One region of the Paenibacillus sp. JZ16 genome, then DNA from elsewhere that is predicted to be linked to it. Evidence: riboswitches for the same ligand, from Rfam matches in the RefSeq annotation. Region 1 holds a riboswitch; each other region holds the start of a gene.
What was found. Region 1 has a riboswitch for ZMP and ZTP ahead of BJP58_RS06980 (bifunctional 5,10-methylenetetrahydrofolate dehydrogenase/5,10-methenyltetrahydrofolate cyclohydrolase). Riboswitches for the same ligand answer to the same signal wherever they lie in the genome.
Positions count from the first base shown of each region.

Region 2: another riboswitch for ZMP and ZTP. It lies ahead of purT (phosphoribosylglycinamide formyltransferase 2); the one in region 1 lies ahead of BJP58_RS06980 (bifunctional 5,10-methylenetetrahydrofolate dehydrogenase/5,10-methenyltetrahydrofolate cyclohydrolase).
Region 3: another riboswitch for ZMP and ZTP. It lies ahead of rpiB (ribose 5-phosphate isomerase B); the one in region 1 lies ahead of BJP58_RS06980 (bifunctional 5,10-methylenetetrahydrofolate dehydrogenase/5,10-methenyltetrahydrofolate cyclohydrolase).

Region 1 is NZ_CP017659.1:1,584,855-1,591,989, reverse strand. Features, by position in the region: gene BJP58_RS07020 (GTP-binding protein) at 1-55, shown strand, start outside; gene BJP58_RS07015 (putative quinol monooxygenase) at 252-548, opposite strand; gene BJP58_RS07010 (nitroreductase family protein) at 559-1,197, opposite strand; gene BJP58_RS07005 (MarR family winged helix-turn-helix transcriptional regulator) at 1,225-1,683, opposite strand; gene BJP58_RS07000 (YolD-like family protein) at 1,881-2,132, shown strand; gene BJP58_RS06995 (CobW family GTP-binding protein) at 2,208-3,317, opposite strand; gene BJP58_RS06990 (TIGR03943 family putative permease subunit) at 3,317-4,291, opposite strand; gene BJP58_RS06985 (permease) at 4,389-5,399, opposite strand; ZMP/ZTP riboswitch at 5,558-5,637, shown strand; gene BJP58_RS06980 (bifunctional 5,10-methylenetetrahydrofolate dehydrogenase/5,10-methenyltetrahydrofolate cyclohydrolase) at 5,702-6,550, shown strand; gene BJP58_RS06975 (LacI family DNA-binding transcriptional regulator) at 6,847-7,135, shown strand, end outside.
Region 2 is NZ_CP017659.1:1,405,007-1,412,141, forward strand. Features, by position in the region: gene BJP58_RS06125 (response regulator) at 1-23, opposite strand, end outside; gene BJP58_RS06130 (MATE family efflux transporter) at 222-1,580, opposite strand; gene purT (phosphoribosylglycinamide formyltransferase 2) at 1,902-3,062, opposite strand; ZMP/ZTP riboswitch at 3,147-3,227, opposite strand; gene BJP58_RS06140 (PAS domain-containing sensor histidine kinase) at 3,481-4,923, shown strand; gene BJP58_RS06145 (YdcF family protein) at 4,934-5,566, opposite strand; gene BJP58_RS06150 (diguanylate cyclase domain-containing protein) at 5,734-7,135, opposite strand, start outside.
Region 3 is NZ_CP017659.1:3,837,896-3,845,030, forward strand. Features, by position in the region: gene glyA (serine hydroxymethyltransferase) at 93-1,343, opposite strand; gene BJP58_RS17555 (TIGR01440 family protein) at 1,434-2,018, opposite strand; gene rpiB (ribose 5-phosphate isomerase B) at 2,100-2,564, opposite strand; ZMP/ZTP riboswitch at 2,679-2,760, opposite strand; gene BJP58_RS17565 (low molecular weight protein arginine phosphatase) at 2,852-3,439, opposite strand; gene BJP58_RS17570 (manganese efflux pump MntP) at 3,493-4,056, opposite strand; gene BJP58_RS17575 (L-threonylcarbamoyladenylate synthase) at 4,139-5,284, opposite strand; gene spoIIR (stage II sporulation protein R) at 5,503-6,198, opposite strand; gene BJP58_RS17585 (FtsW/RodA/SpoVE family cell cycle protein) at 6,417-7,135, opposite strand, start outside.

The sequences.
Region 1 (7,135 bases):
GTCGACCTTTAACAATCCGCTGCCATGGATGGCTATCGAAGAGCTATCGATGTAAGGTTTAGGATATGTTCTCCTTTGAGTAGACTGTGCAGAAGAAGACGCTACAGACGATACAGTTTACTTAAAGGGGACTTTTTTATGGGAGAGTTTATAAGATAGAATCCGAGGAAAATAGGGATATATCCATTTAATAAAAAAAGCCAAACTCGTCTGAACGAGTTGGCTTTTTAAACGTGACTGCAGTCTGTTCATTATTTGTTTATCGGTTGGCCAGCATATGCTTGGACATTTAGCGGAGCTGTCAGGTATTTTGGAGCTTTAGCTACAAATGCCTGAAAATGGCTGCTCGCATTATGGAGTCCCACAGCTTCCTGGTCTTTCCACTGCTCAACCATGAGATACGTGTTATCCTGCTCCGTATCTTTAAGCAGCTTATACGATTCATTTCCTTGTTCCGCGCGGGATGCCTCGATAAGTTCTTTTACGGAATCCAGAAATTCTGCCTCTAGTTCACGGTTTACTTTCATTTCTGCATGAATAATAATCATCGCTATGACCTCACTTCCACTCTGCAATACGATCAATAGGAAGACGGGTCGTCAAACGCGCTTCTTTGGCAGCTTTACCTACAGAGATGAGCATTACCGGCACATAACGTTCTTTCTCCATACCAAATGCCTCTGCAATTCGGGATTTGTCGTATCCGCCAATGGGGTTCGTGTCATATCCACGGGCACGAGCAGAAAGCATAAGCTGCATGGAAACCAAGCCGCTATCTATAAGGATCATTTCACGGAAAGACTGTGCCGGAATACGTGCGAAGAGATCGGTATAGTTTGCCATCATCTGATCTTTAATCTCTTGTGGCAGATAACCGCGTTCCACGGCGCTACCCATAATTTCATCTGCATTGTCGAATGCGTTCATATCTCCAAATACAGCAATGACAGCGGAGGAAGTTGAAACTTGCGTTTTGTTCCCTGGTGCAAGCTCTTCAAGCGTCGCTTTACCTTCGGGGCTATCAACGACAAGAAATCTCCAAGGCTGAAGATTAACGGATGACGGAGCCAAAGTCGCTTCTTCCAAAATTTCAGTCATTTCTTCACGGCTGATTTTGACCGATGGGTCGTATACCCGCACAGAGCGACGGGAAGTAATAATTTCTTTATAATTATTGTTTAGGGAAGTTACAGTCATGATATTCTCTCCTTTAATCTCTATAAGTTAATTGGTCTTACTTGGTTCTTTCATTAGTTGAATCTGGCTGTTCAGCTTCTGTAGAGTTTGAACAAACGCAAGTCGTTCTGATTCCGTGAGGTCTGCCTGCAGTTCCTCCATAAAGCGATCTTTCTCCGCCTTAAACGCTGCTACTTTACTTTTGCCCACTTCAGTTAGCTGAACCAACGTAATCCGGTTGTCATTCTCACATCTGGTTCGGAGAAGTATTCCTTCCGCTTCCAACTGCTGAACATGACGGGTCACCGCAGCTGGATCAATAGACACGGCCTTCTGCAAATCCGATTGGCTAATTTGGCCCCCCGTCAGTTTGCATAGGAGTTCGAGCCGATTGGGACTAACTCCAGCACAGCGTTCAAACCGGGTCGAAATATGCTTGTTTAAATGCATCAGCAAGTACAGCAGGTCTTCCGTATGGCACGTAGCGATGATAAAGACCCCCTTCAATTCATTGACTCATCAATGTTTGATGGGTCAATCATATACCTTTGTTTTCTGAAAATCAAGTCTTTTGTATAAAAAACTGAATCGGATTTCATGTATAATAGGAAGTAGATTCCTAATTCATAGGTTTGAAGAAAGATTTGTTTTCATGGAGAATGTAATGCTAATGCATGAACAACATAAATCAGGAGGACAAGGTTATGGCAAAAGCAAAAGTTCCAAAGAGACCCACGAGAGATGAGTTTGTACTGGAAGAGCTCGGAAATCAGCTTACGGAAGCTTACCAGGAAGAATCGGTCATCGTACTGACGGTCTGGGGATGGGAAGAGGCAGTCCGCGGACAAATCGATCAAATGGACTCCCGCACAGGGAAGGTGCACATGAAAGAGAATGGCGTCATTACGAAGGTTCCCTTTATGGACATTATGGAAGTGAATTATCCCAGGGACTAATCAGAATGATAACGAAAAAGGAGATCCTGCGAGGATCTCCTTTTCTATATCTCTGTCTGTCAAACCATCCAGCTGTCATTGCACCACGCCACTGAGCAAGCCTTCCCACTCTTGAACCATGCGTTTTTTATCCAGACGATGGCCAATCAGCGTAAGATATCCGCGTTGCAGCTGCAGCGTGCTTGGCTTACATTCAAGCTCTGAACCCGCCCACTGAACTAGAGAGGGCCCCGTCGAGAGATGGATGTAACCTTTGGCCCGAATCAGGCTGGAGCCAAGTGCAGCGAGAAACGTCTCGATCGCGCTCAACTGAAGCGGGAAGGGGGATGGAGCAGATAAGGTCAAGGTATCCATGCCCGTGAAGGATGTGCTGCTGTGTCCGGACTCTTCTCCGTGCAGATGGCTAGAATGGTCATTGGCAGATCTCCCTGGCTGGTGGTGCGCATGCTTGCTGTGATCATTAGTCAACGGTTGGTCTTGCGTAAGATCCGCAAGAGCTCCTGGCTTCCATTGCGAAGTTGGAAACGAATGGCTCGGGTCATTAGAGGGCTCAAGCTGAGGCTGAAGCTGAAGCGTCGAAAACACTTCATTTTCATCCAAACGGCTGTAGTCGGTTACGGACAGACTTGCCGTCGTGTTTATTTTTCTAATGGAGGTCGTGACTTTGTTGATCTGTTTATCGTCGCAGTCCCCCGCCTTGTTAAGGATGATCATATCCGCGAAGCTGATTTGTCCCCGCAGGGTACGCACCAGTTCACGACTGGATGCAAAGAAGCTGTTGTACTCGAGAAATTTCCTGCAGTCGGCCAAGGCAATTTTGCGCTGGATTGAGATTCGGTCAGCCAGGGACGGATCCTGCAGATCCTCAAGAATCTGTTCAGGATTCGCCACGCCGGTCGTTTCGATGAATATGAGATCCGGCTTCTGATCTAACAGGGTTTGCAATGCTTGACCCAGCTCGTCTCGCCTGGTGCAGCAGATGCATCCGTCGAGCAGCTTCTCAATCGGAAGATCGGGGATTTCGCCGGAGACCGTATCGCCATCCACATCTTGTTCGCCCATCTCATTCATAAGCACGGCGGTTCTCCACTGGCGCTTGGCGGCATATTCCAGCAGTCTGAGCAGCAGCGTGGTTTTGCCGCTTCCCAAAAATCCGCTAATCAATACAACGGGTATCTTGTTCATTAATTGATTTCCTCCTTGGTCTTGTTATCATTCGAATACAGCTCGTCAAACTCCGCGACGGAGTCCGGATTCGTGAAAATGTACGGGGATGCCGGCTGCTCGATCGGCTGAATCCGCTTCGCTTGAATTTGCAGCGTCTCTTTACCATTCAAGGTGGCGACCTGGATCGTGCCATCAATCTGGACCCACGTATCATCAGCGAACGACGCAGCATTCGTGCCGCGCACAAGAACCCCGAACGGTACGGCGTCTGCCGTGCAGCACATCACGAGGAATCGGCTAACGGCAAAGGTATCCTCATTCATCTGTCCGTCGCGGAAGACGAACCCTTGCACCGAGATGGTTTTTCCTTGAAAATGCTCTTTGTACATATCCATGGCCCCGACGGTTTCCGAGAAAATGTCCGGTTCCACCTTAATGACGGGCAGCGTATATAAGCGCCTGGCAAGCTCTGCAAACTCCACACTATAGATGTCCTTGGCAACGAATCGTTCGTTCAATGCGATATTTTTTTCTGTTTCTTGATCCATGCCGGGTAATCGCTTATCCGTGCCTGAAAAGGCGGAGGTGTTGCGGTCATCGGTCTTACGCCGTACATCGGGATTCGGATAGGTGTAGATCATTCCTTTTTTGGCTGCCATATCGCTGCCCAGGGCTTGGTCCGGCAGGAGCAGGCCAAACAGCAGCGGCACCGTGAATAACCCGTATACCGTTACGTTTTTGACAAGGCCGGCAGGCAGGGGATGCTCGCAATCACATACCTCTCCGGAATCGCCCGCAAGGGAATGCCACATCATCCCGAATGCAATGAACAACAACGGAACCGGGCAGAGAAGCAGCAGGGTCTGCATATGAGGCGCTAGGTAATATTCGAGCGCATCTGAAGCATTCAGATGCATGATATAAGCGGCGAGAGCCGCAACAAGCAGCGACCGGAGCGTATAGTGAATCCGTATCCTCAAACTGGACTTCATCCTCCCAATCACCTCCAATCTCAAGCGGATACCTGATGATCCTAAACGGTCCCGGTAATCTCGTTTGGTTTTTCGTCAATCTTTCATCCTTAGGCAGCTATCCACCCAAAAGAGCGTTGACGGCTACAGAGCCGATAAAGACAAGGGTCATTACCAGCAGGCTTAAACCGATCACGAATTTAGTCTTGAAGGTAGTCGACAGCATGAGCAAGCTTTTGAAATCCAGCATCGGGCCGAGCACGAGGAAGGATACGAGCGGACCTACGGTAAAGGTGTGCGTGAACGCCGATGCTACAAAGGCATCCGAAGTCGAGCAGAGGGACAGGATGAAAGCAAACCCCATCATGAACAGGTAAGAAGCGGTGGGACCGTTCCCCAATGCCAGCAGCTCTTCTCTAGGAATGAAGGATTGGATGCAGGCTGTCAGGAATGCGCCAAGAACCAGGTATTTGCCCATTTCGATCAATTCGTCTCCGGCGTGGACAAACAGGCTTCTCCAGGTTTTGGGATGCTCGTGCAGCTTGCGTTCACCAACGGCGGAATCTTGTTCGGAAAACTCTTGTAAGGAACGCTTGAGCGGGTTGTTTCTTGAAAAAACATAGACAAGCAAACCTACCGTTATCGCGACTGTAAAAGCCAGTCCCATCCGGCCGATCGTCACTTCGGGATGCGAACGGAAGGCCATGAACGTCGCAGCGAACACAATGGGGTTCAGGATAGGTCCGCTGAGAATAAAGGTTACAGCGATGTAGGCAGGCATCCCCTTAAGCATCAGCCTTCGGACGACCGGGATCATCCCGCATTCACAGATGGGAAACACGATCCCCAGCATGGAAGCGAACAGGACGCCGATGACCGGGTTTTTGGGCGTGATCCGACGCACCCACTGTTCTTTAACGAACAGCTGAAGAAGGGACGACAGCAGCACTCCAAGCAGCACAAAAGGAAGCGCCTCAAGGAAAATGCCCGTAAAAACCGTTTTTACCTGCTGTATGTCACGGCTTGATATTAGACTTGAATCGTTCTGCAGCCATATCGTCAAGACCGGTATCACGAAGACAAGCGGAATCATGAAGGGCAGCATTTTGAAGATTACCGGATATTTCATTCAAGGCCTCCTGGAGCGAATTGTTCTTAGGACATTCTATGCTTGTACCATCGGCAACATACTCGATTCTTGCAAATTAATCAAAAAGATTACGATTTAATAGGTGAACTTCATGACCGGTAGCGCGAAGTCCAAAGTCGTGGTATATTTAAAAAAAGTTATCTGTGTGTTACTGGCGTAGCTTGGGGTACCAAGAGGGAGCACATAGGATCATATGCCGTACGCCTGGGCAAGAGGTAAGGAGACGATTAGTCGCCTTGCCTCTTTATGTTTTTAATACAATGGCGAAGGAGCGGATTAGCATGAGTAAGGAACCCGTAATTTTGGATGGAAAAAAGGTATCCGATGATATTAAGGCAAAGCTGGCGGTGAAGGTACAGGAATTGAAGCAGCACGGAATAACGCCTTGTCTGGCAACGATTCTGGTTGGCGATGATCCTGCTTCGGCGACCTATGTACGGATGAAGGGAAATGCTTGCGAGCGGCTTGGCATCATATCCAAGAAAGTGGTGCTGGAGACCTCGACCTCGACTGAGGAGCTGATCGCCGCGATACAAGAGCTGAACGAGGATCCGAATGTCCACGGTATTCTGCTGCAGCATCCGGTGCCGCATCATATCGATGAACGGGCGGCTTTTGATGCCATAGCCATTGAAAAAGACGTGGATGGAGTAACCACGCTCGGTTTCTCGCAAAATGCGTTTGGTTTTGCCGATTATCCGTCTTGTACGCCTGCCGCGATTATTGCGATTATGGATTATTATGATCTGCCGATCGAAGGGAAGCATGCCGTGGTGGTCGGACGCAGTCCGATTCTGGGTAAGCCGGTATCGATGATGCTGCTCAATCGCAATGCTACCGTTACGATCTGCCACTCGAGAACGAGGAACCTCGGGGAGCTTGTGTCCCAGGCGGATATCGTGGTTGCGGCCGTAGGCAAACCTAATTTCATTCAAGGGAGCTGGATTAAGCCGGGTGCCGTTGTATTGGATGCCGGCTACAATAAAGGGAATATCGGCGACTGCGATTATGAAGCCTGCGCGAAGGTGGCATCTGCGATTACACCGGTACCGGCAGGTGTCGGCCCCGTTACGATTGCTACATTGCTGAAGCATACCGTCGAATCGGCCGAGCGAACCGTGCAAGACTAAAGGAAAGCCACAGACCATTTGTATATGAATTAAGATGCGCCCATGAATAAATCCCCTTCGAATCGGTTCATTCCTAGTAAGAGTCTGGAGCTTGGAAAAGATATGGCTCCTGCCATAATAGGCTTGGAGTCTCCATTTCACGGATGCCTGGACGTCATGGTATAGTTAGGAAAAAGCGAAAACGAAGGGGAGAGATTCATGCACAAACGAAACATGATCCATTGTGCTGCCCAACTAGGAGCTGTGGAGGACCATCTGTTCGTTGCAGCGCCGCAAGCGGCTCCCGGGAGCACCGAATGAAGAACACGATTGCAGATATTGCCAAAAAAGCCGGGGTTGCCAAAAGCACGGTCTCCCGTTTCTTGAACGGAGGTTCCGTCAGCAATGCAACACGCCAAAAAATTGAGCTGGTCATTCAGGAAACCGGTTATATTCCGAATTCGTTTGCACAGAGCTTGAAAGCGAAGAAAACCAGCATGATCGGCACCATTGTACCGCGTCTGGATTCATTCTCAGCATCGCAGACCGTTGCCGGCATGGATGAAGAATTAAGGAAACACGGTTATCAGCTTCTTATTATCAATG
Region 2 (7,135 bases), 180 kb from region 1:
TCCACTAACAGCACTTTGTACAAGGCAACCCCTCCTGTTCTAATCTGTCAAATTTAGTTAAAAGAATCTAATGTGATCTTACCGCGGCCCATCCAAATTTGGAATGCATCATTTTCACGCTGCTTGAGGCAAAAAAAAGAACGAATGCATGGCTCTTGAACAACAGAGTGATTTCTGTTCGTTAAGTCATGATTCGTCCTGAACTCGATTGTATAAAATCCTTACGCCTGGGCCGGTATGGAGACGGGATTAGCAGGCGTGCCTAACCTTTTGATGCTCAGGTAGTAGGCAATGCCGAGCGGGATGACGGCTCCGAGCCAAGCCAGCGGGTTCGCCAGGCTTGCGCCGAGGAACCCGATCTGCGCGGTCAGGAAGATGGCAGCCAATACCCGCATGATCAGTTCCATGATGCCGGCTACGGTTGGGATAAAGCTCTGTCCCAGTCCCTGCAGCGTGAAGCGGTAGATGAACAACAGCGACAGAAGCAAATAGGTGCTTCCGTTCGATAAGAAATACAGCCTGCTAAGGGACAGCAATTCTCCCTGTCCATGACCGACAAAGAGGCTGACGGCTGCAGGACCCGCGAATATAACCAGCAACCCCACGGCGATGCTGAAAGATCCCGAGACCCATATACATTGTTTAACTCCAAGCTTGATTCGGTCTATGCGATTCGCACCGAAGTTCTGGGCCGCAAAAGTCGCCATCGTAATGCCAAAGGAACTCATGGGCTGCGTAGCGAGCATGTCAATCTTCTGAGCAGCAGTATATGCGGCTACGGCTGTTGCCCCAAGACCGTTAAGCGTAATCTGAAGAATGATGGCACCGATTGCAATGATGGAGGCTTGGAAGCCCATCGGGAAACCGACCCACATATGCCGGCGTATAAATGTCCTATCGATGGACCAATCAGCATTCTTGAATTGCAGAAGCGGAACCTTTTTATGAATGTATAACAAGCAGAGCAGGCAGGAGAACAGCTGCGATACCACCGTGGCAAGCCCTGCTCCGGCTACTCCCATCTTGAATACGAGAATAAATAACAGATCGAGTACGATATTCAGAATGCTTGCGACCACCAAGAATAGAAGCGGTGTCCGGCTGTCCCCAAGCGCTCTGAGCAAGTTCGCCAGCAGGTTGAACAGGACGGCTGCCCCAACACCCCAATTTATGACGATTAAGTACGAATAAGCATCATCCAGGATTTCTGCCGGCGTGTTCATCATGACGAGGACAGGCCTCGTGAATATGACACTCACAATGGTCAGGAAAACCGTGAATACAAGGCTAATCCATATACTCGTTCCCACGCTTTTGCGAACGCCCGCGATATCCTTGGCGCCAAAACGCTGCGCCGTTATGATGGATAAACCTGCCGTCAAGCCTTGGGCAAAGCCAATGACAAAAAACAAAATACTGCCGGTCGAGCCAACGGCCGCAAGTGCGTTCACACCAATGGTGCGCCCAACGATCAGGGTATCCGCCATATTATAAAATTGTTGAAAAATATTTCCGATTAAAAGCGGGATCGTAAACATGATGATCAGCTTGATCGGACTTCCTTGCGTCATGTCTCTCATGTAGATTCTCCTATGCCGTCACTAAACGTTCCTCTATATATTTATTAGATAATATAACGCTATAAAGCCTATAGAGCAGCGCCTTGAAAACATTATAATGGGTGAGGGTCGTTTGTATTCTTGTGTATCTTATCATGAAAGAACATAAATTTCTGCATATTTATCATCAAAACGACTAACAAAACTAAGTCACTATGGTCAGAACGGTTCATACCGGATTTTGATCCGCGAAATCATTTCAATGAAAAAAAGATCAACCGGTAAATCGGTTGACCTTTTTTCAGAAGATTATGGATGCACCACCCTAAGAATCGGTAATGATTAGGCTTCCTCAATAGCAAGCTCATCCAAAGCCTGCTTCGCACGCGAACGCGCTTCCTCTAATGTGCCGGCGGTTGACAACGCAACTGCGACCCGTCTTCCAACCTTGGTCACCGGTTTCCCAAAAATGCGCAGCTGCGTATTCGGAACAGCCAGTGCTTGCTCGGCACCGGTAATTGTGTAGTCCTCCAGCTCTCGCGCAGCTTTCAGCGGACGACTGGCTCCCGGCGTTATCAATTCGATCTCCGGGATTGGAAAACCAAGAATGGCACGGACGTGAAGCGCGAATTCAGATAAATTTTGCGTCACCAGCGTAACCAAGCCGGTATCATGCGGTCGCGGAGACACCTCGCTAAAATACACTTTATCCGCAGCAAGGAACAATTCAACACCAAACAATCCATATCCGCCAAGCTCGTCGGTAATCGTCCTTGCAATATATTTAGCTTCCTCCATTTGCTCATCGGACATGTTGTGCGGCTGCCAGGATTCGATATAGTCCCCGCTCTCCTGAATATGACCGATTGGCGCACAGAAGCTTGTTCCATTGACGGAGCGAACGGTCAAAAGCGTGATCTCTGACTGGAACGTAATGAATTCCTCAATGATCACTCTGCCGTTCTGCACGCGGCCGCCTTCCATCGCCATGTTCCAGCAGGACTCGATATCCCCTTCGCAGCGGCATACACTCTGGCCTTTGCCTGAGGAACTCATCAGCGGTTTTATCACGCACGGAAAGCCCATATCCAGGACAGCCTGTTTAAATTCCTCATAAGTATCGGCAAATCGATAGCCTGCAGTAGGCAGTCCCAACTCCTCGGAAGCCAACCGGCGAATCCCTTCACGATCCATCGTAAGCTTCGCAGCTCTGGCAGTAGGAATAACCCGGTACCCCTCTTCCTCCAGTCTAACCAGCTCCGAAGTAGCGAGCGCCTCGATTTCGGGTACGATCAGGTCCGGCTTCTCCAGCTCGATGATTGCGCGTAATTTCTCCCCATCCAGCATATCGAGGACATGGCTGTGATCGGCAACATGCATGGCAGGAGCGTCAGCATAACGATCGACCGCTACGGTTTCAACACCCAGTCTCTGGGCCTCAATCACGACTTCTTTTCCGAGTTCTCCCGAACCTAGCAGCAGTATTTTCTTCGTTTTTAACATCGTTGTTTTATCCCCTTTTCGTAGTTTCAGAGACTTATAAAAAAAGCAGAAAATAATAAAGAGGTAAGGGAAATAAGCTTCCCTTACCTCTGCCCAGGCGTACGGCCGTCGTCATCTATGTGCTCCCTCATGGTCCCCCATGCTACGCCAGTTACACATAAACCTATACATTGTTATTTAAATCATACTTAATCTTCCCGTTAATTGCAATATCACCGTAAGGCGACATTAGGATTTAGACTTCAGCATATCGATGGCATCCTTCAGCGATTGCGAAAGCCACTTCTTAGGGTGGATTTATCGCCAAAACGAGAAATTTCGTTATTGATCTATCGCTTTAAAGGATTGATGAATGATAGGGTCCAACATATAATATGGATAAATTCATTCCTGTCAGATATTTGAAAGGAGACTTGCTGTGCTGCCCTATTCCAACCCCAATCATGATTTTGCCTTTGAACAAGCCGTAATCGGAATGGCAATGATATCGCTTGATGGTTCGATTCTTAAGGTCAATTCGGCACTAAGTGATCTATTGGGATATTCACAGCAGGAGTTAACTGCCGGGGCGCCACAAGAAGATAGCAGCATCCGCGCCTTATTGAATCAAGTGGTTTGGAACGCAAGAGCCGCTCAAAATCAGCAGCAATCCATAACCCAGTTTGAATATGTTTACCATCATCCATCCGATCGTGAAGTATACCTCAGTGTACGTATCAGCGTTAAGGAGGAGCTGGCGCAGAATTTCCGTGGCTGCTTGGTACAGTTTGAAGATCGAACCTTGCTGAGACAACTTATGAAGCAGCTGGAGCTGAAGGAACAGAAGCTAAACGAGAAGGAAAATTCGTTTTTGCAGCTGTTGGAAGGACTCCCCTTATCCGTACTCATAACAAAAAAAGGCATTGTCCACTATGTTAATCCTGCCGCGCTCAGACTTGTTAATGCTGCGCATCCCCGTGACGTCCTCGGGATTTCAACCGACGTGGTAGTCGACGCATCGCACCATAACAAACTGATGAAACGCAGGGCAAAATATGCCGAGAGTGAAGAGATCGGAAGCGTCGATTATCGGATACGCTGTCTGGACGGGCAGGAGAAAATGGTCACGGGATTCACGTTGATCATAAATTATGAAGGCGAGAAAGCGGCCGTCGGGATCTTTAAAGACATCACAGAGCAGCAGATGGAAGAAGATCGCGTGATGCAATCCGAGAAGCTGACCACCGCCGGCCAGTTGGCCGCCGGCATTGCCCATGAAATTCGGAATCCCTTAACTTCGATTAACGGATTCGTAAAATTGCTGCGATCTGCGGAACGAAGCAACGAGCTCTATTTTGAAATCATTGAATCGGAGCTCAAACGCATCGAACTCATTGTCAATGAACTCCTGGTGCTCTCGAAACCGCAGAGCGTTCATGTCAGCGGACCCATCGACGTGTTTGCCATTATGGAACAGATCATTACCCTTATGAAGGTTCAAGCAGCCCTCAAAAATATCGAGATCATCCCTCATTATCCGATGGCACCGGTCTTCGTTCAGGGTGAAGTAAACCAGCTCAAGCAAGTGTTCATCAATCTGCTGAAAAATGCCATGGAAGCGATGAATCAAGGGGGAACCATTACCTTGGACATTTTGCACAACGCTCAAGAGGTTCGAATCATCGTGCAGGACGAAGGGATTGGCATGACGCAGGAACAAATCCAATCCCTGGGGCAGCCCTTTGTTACGACCAAAGACACCGGGACGGGACTCGGACTGATGATTACCAAGAACATTATTCATAATCATGGCGGTACGATGAATGTAGAGAGCATACCCAATCATGGGACAACCTTTACGATCCATTTACCGGCTTTATAACGCATACATATTATCGGAATGGTGAAGCCAGTTGATAACCGATGTAATAAAAGACTTCTCTGATTAGAAAAGGAACTTTGCTTCTCAGGCTCTGATACGCGCTCCGGGCTGCGGGCGAAGGATTGGCTTCCAATCCCATATCTTCCACCATCATCATCGCCCGCTTCATATGCAGCGGGTCACTTACAATGAGGTAAGAGGACAGTCCTGCTGAATCTCCTACCTTATTGGCAAAGTACAGATTCTGCTCCGTGATCGTCGAAGCCGTCTCGACAAGGATGTCACTCTCCGGAACACCATGCTCGATGGCATACTGCCTGGCAACTTCCGATTCGGCAAGTTCATCCTCCGAACTGCGTCCCCCTGTAAATATCAGCTTGTCTACGTACTGCCGGTCATACAGCCATAGCGCATGATCAATGCGTCCCTGAAAAACAGGCGATGGCTTCCCTTCCCATACAGCAGCCCCCAGCACGATGGCTGCATCAGACGGGATATTGGCTGTTCTTTGCGCATAATTCCAAATGGTGATGCCCACATACAGCGTATAAATTAACAGGATTCCAATGAATACCCCCAACACATAAATCACGGTACGCTTTCTTCTGCCCCGAGCTTCCCTTGCCGGCATATTTCGTGTCATGCTGCACCCCCAGCGCCCAAACTTAATCTACCCTTAGTGTCCATTCTATCATTTTCAGCAAAAAAAGCCTGCTGCTCCCTTATTGAGAGCGTCAGGCTTTCTTTGCTGTCAACTATCGTTTTTTTATTCTAGCACTACCGAGAGTAACACAAACTCGAATCTACCGTTTAATCCGCATCATATCCATACAGCGTGACTCTGTTCTTCCCTTTGCTCTTGGCAATATGCATCGCTTTCTCCGTCTCCGCGATCAAATCCGTGAACTTTAACATGGATGCTGGTGTAAGGCAGGCCGCCCCCACGCTAACGGTCATAAACCCATCCTCTGCCGAGCGATCCTTGGGAATGCTGAGTGCAAGCACGCCAAGGCGTATCTTCTCAGCCAATTCATAGGTACGTTCGGGGCTTTCGTTTTTCAGCTTCAGGATAAAGGTCCCGCCACCGTAGCGTGATATGGACGCTCCGTAGGGTTCGCCAATAATTTTCAGGGCATCGGCTATCCATTGCAAACATAAATCACCGCCATATAAACCATGAAGGGTATTATATACCCGGAAGTCGTCAATATCGACCATCATCAAGGCTAAAGGCAGCTTATTCTGAACACATTCCTCCCAGTCCATCGACAGTTCTTTTTCAAAAGTCAGCGGATTGGGCAGTTCGGTCAGCGGGTCTGTTGTCACATAATTTTGAAGCTGATCCAGCACATCGGAGTATACCCGATCCGGGCCATCTTCCGCCGTACCTTCTCTCAGAATCACCATAATGGAGGATTTACGCCCTTGATGAATAGCAGCCAGCATAAATTCAAGCTCGATCCCGTTGCCCTCCAGCGTAACAAACCTGCCGCTGCCGGATACTAACTGGGTTTGATTCTGCTCCATCCGTTTGATCTGCTCTCTCAGATCAAGTCGCGAATCTTCTCTAGCCAACTTATATATCTCAAGCTGCAGCAGCTCTTCGGGTTTCTTTGCACCGAACAGCGATTCGGCCTGCACATTGCAATACATAATGGTACCTGCCGTTGTCAGTGACAAGAAAGCGACAGGCGACAGGCCCATGAGCTGCAGGTACCGTTCTTCGTTCTCTCTGAAAATTCTCGCATTCTGTATGGCCTGTTCTTTTGCTTGCCTTAATTGATCATCCGTCTGCTTGCGAACGATCGACTTCAATTGCGGGAGAACGCTTAACTCCTGTGACTTCCAAGAATATGAGGTCCCCTCAACCACCTGTCTCCATTTTTCGAATGATTTACGCGGAGATAAACGGACCTTATCCTCCTCTTGGATAACGGCTTTGGCCGGATCGCCGGCCCAATCCACAATTTGAACAACCCCGGGCCTGAACCACATGACATAATTTTGTTGGCCTGGTGACAAAGCGAGATACAATACACCTGATGCGATATCCTTATAAGCTTTAGCGGGTTCATATTCGGCACTGAGTTTAGAACTGTGGTACGTATAATCTTCGGCCTGGGCAGATAACCAGCCGGCAAGCTCCATGACTTGCTTCGAAGTTGGTGTCGTACCGTACAGCATCAAATTATCTTGATAATAAACGACAGCC
Region 3 (7,135 bases), 2.3 Mb from region 1:
TCTGGCCAGAATGTTCATAGCTCCTAAAAGGACCCCACCTGCATCAGGCGGGGTCCTTATATCATAGGCTTCTTACGCGAAGGAAACTGTGATTAATATTTCATTTCAGCATAGAGAGGATATTGATCGGTAAGCTCAGCCACCAAACGGCCTGCTTTTTCGAGCGTTGCCTCGTCTTTCGGCTGCTTCAATGTCATGGCGATAATTTTCGCGATGTTCACCATCGCTTGCTCATCCATACCGCGGGAAGTAACCGCAGGGGTACCAATACGGATACCGCTCGTTACGAACGGGCTGGTCGGATCAAACGGGATGGCATTCTTGTTCACGGTAATCCCGATCGAGTCCAAAACCTTCTCCGCGTCTTTGCCGGTGATGTCCAGATTACGAGTATCCACTAGCATCAGGTGGTTATCGGTTCCGCCGGAAACGATGTTCAGGCCTTCCTCGATCAGGGTATCGGCCAGCACTTTCGCGTTCTTCACGACATTCTCTGCATACGTCTTGAAAGACGGATCCAAGGCTTCGCCAAGCGCAACGGCTTTGGAAGCAATCACATGCATGAGCGGGCCGCCTTGGGAGCCGGGGAATACCGCTTTATCGATCGCTTGCGCCCAAGCCTTTTTGCACAGAATCATACCGCCGCGAGGTCCGCGAAGCGTCTTATGCGTCGTGGTCGTTACAAAATGGGCATGCGGAACCGGATTCGGATGAAGACCTGCCGCAACGAGTCCTGCAATATGAGCCATATCGACCATGAACAACGCGCCTACGTCATTGGCGATGGCAGCCAGCTTTTCAAAATCAATAATGCGAGGATAGGCACTTGCACCCGCCACGATCAGACGAGGGCGATGCTTGAATGCCGCTTTGCGGACTTCGTCGTAATCGATAAGGAACGTGTCTTCTTGCACGCCGTAGGCAACGAAATTGTACAGAAGGCCGGAAGCGTTAACCGGGCTTCCGTGAGTCAAATGGCCGCCATGGGCCAGGTTCATGCCGAGCACGGTATCTCCAGGCTTCAAGGCCGCCAAATATACCGCCATGTTCGCTTGGGCACCGGAGTGCGGCTGAACGTTGGCATGCTCGGCTCCGAACAATTCTTTGGCGCGGTCACGGGCGATATCTTCCACGATATCCACACGCTCACAGCCACCGTAATAGCGTTTGCCAGGGTAGCCTTCCGCATATTTATTCGTCAGCACCGTCCCCATTGCTTCCATAACCGCTTCGCTGACAATATTCTCAGAAGCAATCAGCTCAATGTTGCTGCGTTGACGCTTCAGCTCCAAATCCATCGCTTCCAATACAGCCGGGTCACTCTTCCGCAAATGTTCCATCATGTTCATATCCTCCCATAATCCATCGTTATTTTTTCTTGCAAACTTAAAACTACAAGTTGTCATCATTGAAAAAGCGAGTTCTCATTCGAATCAATCGCACAGCGTGGAATCATCCCTCTGCTCGAGTCGGTACACCGCACGTTCTCCGCCGATCAGCTTGGGGCGGGTATAAGCCGCAGTTACGCGCGCCTCCCCGATATAACGCTCGGTCGGCCGGAATGGAACCGCCACTCTCCGCAAATGCATGCCGATCAGCGTCTCGCCGATATCGACACCCGCATGGGCTTCAATCGATTCCGCAAGGCAGGGCTCCTTCATGCTGCGGTAAACTGCAGAAGCCATCGACCCGCCCGCACCCGGAATGGGAACTGCCGCCACTTCCGTCAAGCCCAGCCGCTCGAGCAGCTCGCGTTCCATGACAAGCGCACGGTTCAGATGCTCACAGCATTGATAGGCCACCGCGAAACCGAATTCCGCTTGAACCGCGGCAATGCCCTGGAGAAGCTGCTGCGCCGTTTCAAGAGCGCCGCCCGTACCGATTCGGCGTCCAACCACTTCACTGGTGCTGGCTCCGATGACCAGCACTTTACCCGGGCCTAAATCGGCCGCTTCGGCCAGTTCGCGGACAATACGCGCTGTCTGTTCGTTCAAGGAAACCTTGGAGATATCCGTCATGTCACAGTCCTCCCGATGATTTTTTCACAGAAGATGCTTCAATCCCATATCACGATAGCCGCAGCTGCATTACGCGTTCACTTATCGCGATTCATTCTTCAGGTAACGCTCCTCGATGGCCTTGATCTTGTTCACGCGGCCGACATGGCGCTCGCCATGACTGAAATCCGTCGTCAGCCATGCGCTGACGATTTCGGCAGCAAGTCCGGGACCGACGACACGCTCACCCAGCGCAATCACGTTGCTGTCGTTATGCTCGCGCGTCGCTTTAGCTGAGAACACATCATGTGTCAGCGCGCAGCGAATGCCCGGCACCTTGTTGGCCGCAATGCTCATGCCGATCCCCGTACCGCAGATCAGAATGCCGCGGTCCGCTTCACCCGAGACGACCTTCTCGCACACCGGAAGGGCATAATCGGGATAATCCACGGAGTCGGAACAGCCGCAGCCCAGATCCTCTACCTCGTGTCCAAGACCCCGAATGACTCCCACGATTTCCTCTTTCAGACGAATGCCGGCATGATCCGTACCCAATGCAATTTTCATCTATGAAAAACCCCCTCGTATGTTCGCTTTTGCGTTTTAGCTTGTTTCATTATAACCCAAATCGGGCGCAAAAGACGAAAAAAGAGCAGTCGGCGCACGTATTGTGCTCCAAATGCTCTTTGCCCAGGCGACCGGCCGTATATTCCGATGCTCCATCGTGGTTTCATCCACTTCGTCGCCAGTTACACCGGATCATTTGTTTTTCACCTTCATCTTAAAGCAATACCATGCGAAAGGCAAGTGGCTTTTTAGCCCAATGGCAGGCTTTATATCTCTAAAAGCTAGACTTAGTTATGCCGATCCGCTTCCAGCTTGTCCAAAAGACGGAACAACGCCGTCCGTATCTCTGCGGCCGTGGCTTCATATTCCTCCCGCGAGCCTCCGAAAGGATCGGAGATATCGAAGCTCGGGATGCGCTGACGCAGCTCGATCAGACGCTCCCGGTCACGGTCGCTGACATCGTGGCCCAGAGATCTGGCCAGCTCAAGCGCTGCATACAGACTATCCTGCTCCCGCAGATCGTCCAGCACCCGGCGGTCATCCTCAACAAACTCTTTCAGCGTGTGCATCTTGTCTGCGGCGTGCGGGAACTGCCTTATAGCATACTGCTTATGCGACTGGGTCAGCGTCAGAATCAGATCCGCCCATTCCACCAGGTTCGCGGTCAACGGCTTGGACACCAAGCGTTCCTGGATATCCTGGTCTCGCAGGATGGATTCCGCATGATGGGACACCGGCATTCCGTCCACGGCCGAGACGCCGGCGGACTTCGTTTCCAGCGGAATGCCCCGTTGTTTGGCAAGCTTTCTCAGCATGCCTTCCGCCATTGGACTGCGGCAGGTATTTCCCGTGCAGACAAACAGTATATTTTTCACGGTCCGTTCCTCCCGTTCGTAGGTTCTTTGGGGCTATTGTAACAAATATTGCGTCAAAAAATAAACATGGTGCCAAAGATAACCAAAATCAGTCCGCCCAGCATTTCACCGTACTCCCCCAGCTTATTGCTTACCTGACGGCCAAGCAGCAAACCGAGAATGGACAGCAAACCGCCCACGACCCCGAAGGAAATTACGATTAACAGCACATCATCCACAAACATTCCGAGCGAAACGCCTACCGAGAAGGAGTCGATGCTGACGCTAAGCGAAAACAGCAGCATGCCTAAAAATGCGGTAGGATGTATTCGCTGCCCTTCTCCGCCCCGCAGGGCGTTATACATCATATGCCCGCCCAATAAAAGCAGCAGCCCGCCGGCAGCAAGCCCTGTGACGTGGCCCAGTAACATGCCAACGTAGCGGCCGGCAAATAAGCCCAGCAGCGGCATCAACATGTGAAACAACGCGATCATGAAGCTGATGCCCAGCATATGGCCTAAGCGCATACCGCCTCTCATTCCAACTCCGATTCCAAGCGAAAATGCGTCTAGCCCGAGTGCAACCGCCATCAGCAGAATCGCCGCAAGCTGTCCCGATTGGACAGACTCCTCCAGCATGCCCATTCCCCCAAGTCCCATGGTCTTGTACACCATATGCGGACAAGGGGTAAATGATGCCAACAGCGTTCATGCGGCTGCTTTAATTCACGTCGATGATGTGGTGTCCCGCGGCCTTCAGCAGCCGGTTCATGACGGCTGCTCCGAGGCCCTGCTCCGGGCACGCTTCGGCCAGGATGAAGGTTGCGCCTTCGTCATCGAACCGGCGCAGGCCGGCGTACAGCCGGCGGGCCGCTTCCTCCGGCGCGGCCAGGCTGCCGAGCGAGACGGCAACGTCCGCGCGGTAGTGACCGATGTGCTCGTCGAACGACAGCACGCCGGTCACCTCCCCGCGCCGGGCAGCCGCCTCAAGCTCGGCCGCGATGCGTGCCGAAACGGCGTCGGCACGCGGGCCCTGCACCACGCACATCGCACCCTTCGGTGCGTAGTGCGTGTACTTCATGCCCGGCGAGCGCGGCGCCGGGCTCTCCGCCTCCCCGGCGGCGCGATGCAGCGCCGGGTCCATGCGCACGCTTGCCGCAACGGCGGCAAGCTGCTCGGCCGTGACGCCGCCCGGGCGGAGCACCGTGACGGCGCCGTCTTCGCCGACTTGCACCACCGTCGACTCGACGCCCACCCCGGCAGGGCCGCCGTCGAGGACGCCGTCGATCGCCCCGGCCAAATCCTCCAGGACATGGCTGGCCAGCGTCGGGCTTGGCCGACCGGAACGGTTCGCGCTCGGCGCAGCCAGCGGACGCCCGGCCGCGCTGATCAAGGCCAGCGCCACGTTGTGATCCGGCATCCGCACGGCAACGGTATCGAGCCCCGCCGTCACACGAGGGGATACGGCACCCGGTTTAACGGGCAGCACCAGCGATAGCGGCCCAGGCCAGAACCTTGCCATCAAGGCCCTTTCCGTCTCATTCACATAACGGACCAAACCGTCAAGCTGAGTAAGCTCCGAAATATGCACGATCAATGGATTGTCCGACGGCCGGCCCTTCGCGGCAAACACACTCTCGACCGCTTCCGTATTACCGGCGTCTGCGCCAAGCCCGTAGACCGTTTCCGTCGGAAAGGCCACCGTTCCGCCCCGCTCGAGCACCTGCCCCGCTTCCTGCAGCGCCAGCTTCGCCTCCTTCTCCAAACTCAAGCTCTCCCTGGACAGCGAGTTCGATACATGCCACACCTGGGTTGAATTTGCAGCAGCCTGGCGGAAGCCGTTATCCCGCTGCTGGCTAGGTTCCATGCCATTCCCGTTCTGTTCCATTCCTATCCCAAACTTTCTGTATATGATATATATAAACTCCAACGCGAGTGTTGCCTATGCCCCAAAATAAAAAGCGCTTTTCGTTCTTCAGTCCCGTGCCGGTTCCCATTCAAACCAGTCGCGCCAAAGAGAAAGCACTCTTCTACTTCAAAGTTTATCATACCCGATCAGGATTGAAAATCGACTCGCTTATAATCCTAGAACAAGCTTACCACCCAGTTCCAAATGCCAAGGAACATATCCCACAAGAAGAAGCGGACCTCCGGTTCACTGTCGCCTGCATTCTTCGGAACTTCCTCTTGGGAAGCCTCGCCGGCCTCTGCTGAAACCGTTTGGATACCTGCGTCAACAGGCTGCGCCGCCGCATCCCCGCTGCCACCATCGATGAAACAAAGGGGCGGGAACAAGACGCACCACCAGTTCTGCCCTTGACCTTCGCCTAACGTAATCCGCAGCGCATCGTAATCGCCGGCCGGATAAACCGTGCCCCCGTATAACTTCGTCGGGAACGGCACAACACCAAGCTCTACGGTGTAACTGTACGTAATCCCTCTTTTCTTCAACTCTTCACTCACCAATTGGCGGATTTCCGGAAGATGCTGCCGGGTTAATTCTTTGGCGTCTTCCAGGCTTTGCGGGTTCTCCAGCTGCAGGACCCAGAGCTGCATTTGCTCAACGACCGAATCACGAATCTCTCTTTTGACCAGCTGATCGGACGGGCTATCGGAATTCGCCAGTATGCGAAGTCGTATCGATTCCTGAGGGATCGGACCGCCAACAACGGAAGCATCAATCTGCTGTCCTTCCCAAGCCATGATGACCATAAACATACAGGATAAGAGCACAACCATTTTCTTCACGATAATACGGAGGGTTTCACTAACATTTTTCATCTCGGACAACCGCCTCTCTATGAACGAAACTCTATGATGCTATCAGTATGTCCGCAGGCAAAAGATATAAACGTTGAATCTAGCAATTTCGATAATAAATCATAGATTGGTGCAGCATGAACCAAAAAAAGATGCGATCCCCAGTCGGAATCGCATCTTCGTTAAGATCGGTTATTCAGTTCGTCTCCGTGATTATTGAGCTTCCCGCAAAGAAAAGTTTACGCCTGCTTAGAAGCCGCCGGACGATAGGCATGCGGATCCGGCATATCTTCCTCCACTTCCTGGCCATGCAGCTTGACGCTCATGGCTACTCCCAGACTGGCCATGCTGATCACAAGGGAAGTTCCCCCGTAACTGATAAAGGGCAGCGTAATCCCTGTCAGCGGCATTAAACCGATAAACATGCCGATGTTCTCGAAGATCTGATATAGGAACATGGCCACGATCCCTATAATGAGAAACGGCCCCGCACGCTCCCGGGATTCCAGGGAGATCAGGATCAGCCGATGGATCAAGATGAAATATAACAGAAGCAGAATAGAAGATCCGATAAACCCGAATTCCTCGGCAATCTGCACAAATATGGAATCAGAGTACGCATAAGGCACCCTGCCCGACTGGATCGACGAGCCTTGCATGTAACCCTCGCCGCTCATGCCGCCCGAAGCGATGGCAAGCTTCGCATTCGTTGTATGATAGCTGGCCTTGGCGGTCGCCTTCTCCGGATACAGCCACGGATCAATCCGTTCCACCCAGTGCGGCTTCAGTATTTTCGATTCCAGCAGTTCATCATGATAATGAATATAGGCCTGAGCGCCGCCGAAGGCCACGCCTGCCACAAGCGCAAGCCCAATGAGCGCATGGGAGAACTTGACGTTTCCGATCCAGAGCAGCCCCAGCAAAATAACGACATAACTGAGCGCGTTACCCAAATCAT